2 regions of the Bacillus sp. CZDM1 genome follow, and region 2 is predicted to be linked to the other one. Evidence: a T-box and tRNA genes for the amino acid it is inferred to sense, from the RefSeq annotation. Region 2 holds a T-box; the other holds one or more tRNA genes.
The links. A T-box is a leader RNA that pairs with one kind of tRNA and senses whether it is charged. The one in region 2 lies ahead of ACY3XC_RS03060 (glycine--tRNA ligase), so its partner is inferred to be a tRNA-Gly.
Positions count from the first base shown of each region.

Region 1: it encodes a tRNA-Gly, which carries the amino acid that the T-box ahead of ACY3XC_RS03060 (glycine--tRNA ligase) is inferred to sense. The anticodon was not compared.

Region 1 covers NZ_JBUESO010000025.1:3,095-6,517, reverse strand. The annotation lists gene ACY3XC_RS27790 (acyl-CoA dehydrogenase family protein) at 1-80, shown strand, start outside; gene ACY3XC_RS27785 (hypothetical protein) at 199-408, shown strand; gene ACY3XC_RS27780 (cold-shock protein) at 670-870, shown strand; gene ACY3XC_RS27775 (DUF1904 family protein) at 1,310-1,645, shown strand; tRNA gene ACY3XC_RS27770 (tRNA-Gly) at 1,926-1,999, shown strand; gene ACY3XC_RS27765 (B3/B4 domain-containing protein) at 2,086-2,757, opposite strand; gene queG (tRNA epoxyqueuosine(34) reductase QueG) at 2,865-3,423, shown strand, end outside.
Region 2 covers NZ_JBUESO010000001.1:568,795-572,217, forward strand. The annotation lists gene ACY3XC_RS03055 (helix-turn-helix transcriptional regulator) at 1-100, opposite strand, end outside; gene ACY3XC_RS03060 (glycine--tRNA ligase) at 157-1,539, opposite strand; T-box leader at 1,609-1,794, opposite strand; gene recO (DNA repair protein RecO) at 1,843-2,598, opposite strand; gene ACY3XC_RS03070 (YqzL family protein) at 2,630-2,773, opposite strand; gene era (GTPase Era) at 2,947-3,423, opposite strand, start outside.

The sequences.
Region 1 (3,423 bases), on a different contig from region 2:
GAATAACCAAGATTTATGAAGGAACCTCTGAAATCCAAAAGAATATTATTGCTGCTCAGTTAAAACGGGAATATCTCTAGATTTAAAACAAATAAAAAGTATAAGGATGGATTTAACCAAGGTTATAAAGTAATATAGATATTTGAACGGATGCCAAAAAAGCCTCCGCATTGCGATAAAATATGGAGGGGTAAGAGAATGAATAAACGATGGACAATTGGAAAAATTAAGGAATTCGTTGAAAACAATTCGGAGAGTAAGTTGCTAACGACGGAATATCACGGCTTTTCTCAAAAGTTACTATTTAAATGTGCATGTGGCAGCAACTTTGAAAAAACATTAACAAAATTTAAAAATAATAACCAACGTAAATGTGATGTGTGCCAACCGCCAAAAGCGGCACGATAGCGATAGCGAATAAACGATGTGCTGATTTCTATTTAAGAGAAGTTGGCACTATTTTTATTATATTAAAGTGTGAAAGTTCATAGCTGGTAAAAATGGATGTCCATGTCTTCTTGCAAATACTTTTGAAAAATGTTAAGCTTTAGAAGAATTATTTTTGTTCGGTGTAAAGGATAGTATAAGATTAACTTTTCGTCTTGATGATCACTGAGTGCAAGGATAGTAACACATTGTGTGCAAAGCACACAGCAGGAGGAAACAAAAATGGAACAAGGTAAAGTAAAATGGTTTAACGCAGAAAAAGGTTTCGGATTTATCGAGCGTGAAGCAGGAGAAGACGTATTCGTTCATTTCTCAGCTATCCAAGGCGAAGGTTTCAAATCTTTAGACGAAGGTCAAGCAGTTACTTTTGACGTTGAGCAAGGTCAACGTGGAGCTCAAGCTGCTAACGTGCGTAAAGCTTAATAATAAGAACAAACTAACAGGCTCTTTATAGAGTCTGTTTTTTTATTTCCTATTTTAAACACATGGAAGTAATTTGGATATTAGATAAATTTATGTCAATATGGAATATGATTAGTACTTTCAAAATTTAGGCTGTGTTAAAGCTGAATGCTGATTTTACTGTGTTTGGAAAATAAGCGGAGAATTTCCGTTTAAATTGGGAAATCCCCATATTTCCTTCATAATAAGCGGAAGTTTTTCCGTTTATGGTATCCAAATCATTGGATTTTGTCTTATTTAAAGCAGTTAACCGGAATATTTCCGCTTATATAGGCTGCTTAAGGTTCCTTTATCTACAATAGCCGGAAATTCTCCGCCTATGAATGATCAACCCTGCACGAAAATCAACAATGAAAAATAACACAGCCAAAATTTAATTAATAGCTCTTGGAGGATTTGTATGCCACATATAATCATTAGAGGAGTTTCAGTAGATCAGGTAAAAACAATTAGTTCTTCATTAGTACTAGGATTGGCGGGTTTATGTGAATGTGGAATTGACAATTTTACCTTAGAAATTGTCCAATCAACCTATGTGTTTGATGGCGAAGAAGTGCAAGGATACCCATTGATTGAAGTTAAATGGTTCGAACGCGGTCAGGAGATTCAAGACCAATTTGCGAGCATTATAACCAAACATATTCAATCACTCGGAATTCCAGAGGTAGAAGTCGCTTTCAGCACATTCCTGGAGTCCGCTTATTATCTAAACGGGAAGAGTTTTGCCTCCTCGTGACGTTAAGGATTATCAAAAAAAGTGCCTGGCACCATCCATAAAATTGGAGGGTGCCAGGCACTTTTCTGGAATCCTTCATAATCAAAAAGGCTGAAAATATTAATTAAAGGTATTTATACTGTTACCCTGGCATATCATTATCAAAAAAGACCAAATTGGATATTATTGTTTAATGATTTTTTTCGACAAAAAACGCAAAATTCTCTTGACGATTGGGAAATAACTTTGTATTATAATAAATGTGTTTAAGTTCTTTAACTTTTGTTAATAATTATTTTGTGCGGGTGTAGTTTAGTGGTAAAACCTCAGCCTTCCAAGCTGATGTTGTGAGTTCGATTCTCATCACCCGCTCCATACATATTACCAAACGCAGTGTATCGTTACTTGAGAACGATGCATTGCGTTTTTTTATATTTTTGCTACTTAAAAAGGAGGCGTTGTTAGTCGCCCCCTACTATGTAATAGCTTGCATCACCGCCATGAATTTGTGTGAACATCTTCATCAACGACTCTGTCAGCCTTTCCGCATTATTCACCGCTGTTGAAGGCTGTAAATAGATGATCTGCAGCGCATTTTTGGTTGCTTCCGTTACCGGTGCTCTATTGGAATCTACAAAAGGACTGCCAAAAGGTCCAAGCTTATCTGCTGAGACGATAAGGTTTTCTAACGAATTCATGCGGCGATTAAGGCCTAAATATTCTTCCCAAGCCTCAGCGACCTTAATTGTGATAGGACCCTCTAGTTGATTGCTGTCATAAATACCAATTGGCACCTGATATTGCAAGGAGAAAAAGTTATTGATATCAATGGCACTTTGGACTGTGGTGAGATAATTCTGTTTCTCAACTCTACGGTATAGAGCCTCTACAGAAGGGCGATACCGGTTAGGGTCTTTGCCAAAAGTTTTAAAAATACTGCGCCATTCCTGAATTCCAGGCAGCTCTGTTAGGTTTTTATATTCTAAATCAAAGTAAATCGATTCTTGAAAAAGCTGCAGTCTTCCTTTTACCATTTGTGGGGAATCGCCTACGGTAATATCTTTATATTCAATAACTCCTAGCTTAAATTTAGGAATCTGGCTGATTATTTCTGACGAAAGCTGAATTTCCAATGATTCCACCTCCAAAATTTCATAAAAATAGTTTATCATAATGAGATATGGAACGAGAAATTAGCGGCTTACCTATACATTATTTTTAGAAGAAGGGAGGTTTCGAATTGAATATTGATCAATTGAAGGAGGAAGTCATTGCGTATAGTAAAACAATCGGCATTGATAAGATTGGTTTTACCACGGCAGACCCTTTTACTGAGTTAAAAAATAGACTGATTCGCCAGCAGGAGCTTGGGTATCAATCAGGCTTTGAAGAGCCTGATATTGAAAAACGGGTGACCCCAGCCATGCTTCTGCCAGAACCACGGTCGATCATTTCCATTGCGCTTGCCTATCCTTCAAAAATGAAGGTTCGGGTTGTAGGGAAAAAAGGCGAACGGAGAGGCTTTTTTTCCCGGGCATCATGGGGATTAGATTATCATCATATTTTACGAGACCGGTTAAAAAAGCTGGAGGCGTTTATTTTAGCAAAAGTACCAGAGGCCCGACTCAAATCAATGGTCGATACAGGGGAGCTTTCTGACCGTGCGGTTGCCGTGAGGGCTGGGATTGGCTGGAGCGGTAAAAATTGTGCGGTCATGACCCCGGAGTTTGGCTCCTATGTCTATCTAGGCGAAATGATTACCAGCATTCCTTTTGAAGCTGATACACCAATGGAGGATC
Region 2 (3,423 bases):
GCTGTTCAGCAATGCTTTCCCCAGTTATCGGTCCATTATCCTTTACTATTTGAATAATAGTTTCTTGGCGTTTGGTCAGTTCTATTTTTCTCACCACCATATTTAATCCATTAAGAGTGAGGTGCGGTATAAACCGCACCATCAATATTTTAAAAGTTAAAACATAATCTTTTCTTGGATGAATGTGACAAGTTCTGCGATTGGTACACGGGTTTGCTCCATTGTGTCACGATTTCTGATGGTTACCATTTTGTCTTCTTTTGAATCAAAATCAAAGGTGATACAGAATGGTGTACCAATTTCGTCATGTCTGCGGTATCTCTTTCCAATCGAACCTGCTTCATCATAATCAACGGAGAAATGCTTTGCTAGAGTTGCATAGACTTCTCTTGCTTCTTCGGAGAGTTTCTTTGACAAAGGAAGAATCGCTGCTTTAAACGGTGCCAGTGCCGGATGGAAACGCATAACTGTTCTGGATGTACCATCTTCAAGCTGTTCTTCGTCATAGGCATCTATTAAAAATGCTAATGTTACCCTGTCAGCACCTAGAGAAGGCTCGATACAATAAGGAATGTATCTTTCATTTGTCTCTGGATCAATATAATTAAAATCTTCACCAGAGAATTGCATATGCTGCTTTAAATCATAATCCGTCCGTGAAGCAACACCCCAAAGTTCTCCCCAGCCAAATGGGAATTTATATTCAAAGTCGGTAGTCGCATTACTATAATGTGAAAGTTCATCTTCTGAATGATCACGAAGTCTTAAATTTTCCTTGGTTAGCCCTAAAGAATGAAGCCATTGTTCTGCGAAATTTTTCCAATAATCGAACCATTTCAAGTCTTCGCCAGGCTTACAGAAAAACTCAAGCTCCATTTGTTCAAACTCACGAGTCCGGAAAGTAAAGTTACCAGGAGTGATTTCATTACGGAAGCTTTTTCCGATTTGTGCAATCCCAAAAGGTAATTTCTTTCTCATTGTACGCTGAACATTTTTAAAATTAACGAATATCCCTTGAGCTGTCTCAGGGCGTAGGAATATTTCATTCGTGCTAGATTCAGTTACCCCTTGGAAGGTTTTAAACATGAGGTTAAATTGGCGAATGCCTGTAAAATCATGACTGCCGCAATCTGGGCAAGCAATATTATGTTCTTTTACAAGCTCTTCCATCTTATCAAACGGAAGTCCATCAACGATCATCTCGACTCCCTTTTCATCAAGAGCATTTTCAATTAATTTATCGGCACGGTGTCTGGCTTTACAGTTTTTACAATCAATCATTGGGTCATTAAAGTTCCCGATATGACCAGAAGCCTCCCAAGTCTTTGGGTTCATTAAGATGCTTGCATCTAAACCGACATTGTACGGAGACTCTTGAACAAACTTTTTCCACCACGCCTGTTTAATATTATTTTTAAATTCAACACCTAATGGTCCATAATCCCATGTATTTGCAAGTCCTCCATAAATTTCGGATCCTGGAAAGATAAATCCTCTGTGCTTCGCATGAGAAACAATTTGCTCCATTGATACTTTCATTTCCCTAACTCCTCTTCGTTTAATAAAAAATTGAAAATAAAAAACTCTCGTCGCTATGCTTAAAATAAGCATAGGGACGAGAGTTACCCGCGGTTCCACCCTATTTGCTGCATATTAATGCAGCCTCTTTGATGTGTGATTTCACACATGATATGCTCAAGAACGCCTTCCTTAGGTCCCTATACCCTAGCTCACACCATCCTAGGTTCGCTTTTATAAAGATTGCTAAGTACTCTTTTCCATCAACGCATCTATTTATTATTAAAACACATCATATCGAAATCTAAAATAAAAGTCAATCATTCACAATAATTGATCTCGAAATTTTTCCATGGACTGCAGAAATTTCTTTGTTTTTAGATAAAGACCTGAATATTCATCATAATAAGCTGAAATTACGGTTTTTAATTCATCCTTTGTTTCCTGTTTAACAGTGATATTTCCTAGTCTTGAAAGATCAATAAAATAAAATAACCGTAATAATTTTACAGATGATGGCGATAATTTATAATGGTACGGGTCCTTCTGTAAACAGCGGTGGCAGATAAAGCCTCCCTCACGAATTGAAAAAGAAAAAAGTCCGTCTGTGCTGCCGCAAACGGAACATTGGTTAAGAATTGGATATAATCCCAATACATTAAGCATTTTCATCTCGTAGATATTCATTAGAATATCTGAATCATATCCTTCATTCATATAATTAAGTGTTTGAAAAAGCAGTTCGAAATGAAATGGGTTTGGTTTCTTATCCTCCGTACACTTATCTGTTAATTCTACAATATAACTAGCATAGGCAGTTAGGAATATATCTTCACCAATACTCCGAAAGCTAGTAATCATTTCTCCCTGTTGAAGAGTCCCTAATCCAGTACCTCTTTGGACTAGAAAGTAACCGTGAGTAAAAAGCTGGGTAATAGAGGAAAGTCGGCTGTTTGGCTTTTTAGCACCTCTTGCCATAACACCGATCTTTCCCCATTCCCTTGTATATAAGGTAATAATTTTATTGGTTTCACCATAATCTGTAGTTCTAATGACGATGCCTTCACACTTTTGGAGCATATATGTCACCATCCCGATACATTAGACAAACTTATGAAACGGGAAAATCCATTTGCGCTAGATCTTCATTCTGATTTCCGGGTATTTCTTGGTTTTCCTTCTCAAGCTCTTTAAAGAGAAGATATGTGTCAATATTACCTGTCTGTAGGAATACTTTCCACGTAAAATCCATCATCGAAAACCCCACCTTTCATGATTTAGACTAGCCTTTTAAAGAATCCCAAACCTTACAATTATCATAGCCTGCCTTAGCAAAAATCATAAGACGAAAATTTTGTTAATGTTGTCCATGCATAATTCTATATAAGCGTTAATATTTTAGTTAGGGTCTAGATTTTAGTATTAGTATTAATATTCATCTTCATTAAAGCCATAATCGCGAAGTTGGGACATTTTATTACGCCAATCCTTTTGAACTTTAACCCAAAGCTCCAAGAAAACTTTTGACCCTAAAAGATTTTCAATATCCACTCGGGCACGTTTTCCTATTTCCTTAAGCATACTCCCTTGTTTCCCAATAATGATGCCCTTTTGAGAATCTCTCTCCACAATAACAGTAGCCATTACGTGAATGATATCCTTACCTCCGTGTTGACGTTCCATCTTATCTAGAACAACAGCAAGGGAATGAGGAATTTCTTCACGTGTTAAGTGCAATGCTTTCTCTCGAATTAACTCTGTGATAATAAATCTTTCTGGGTGATCGGTAACCTGATCTGCAGGATAATACTGCGGTCCTTCAGGTAAATAAACTTTAATCTGTTCTAGTAAACGTTCCACATTATTTCCTTCAAGCGCTGAAATAGGAACAATTTCTTTAAAAGG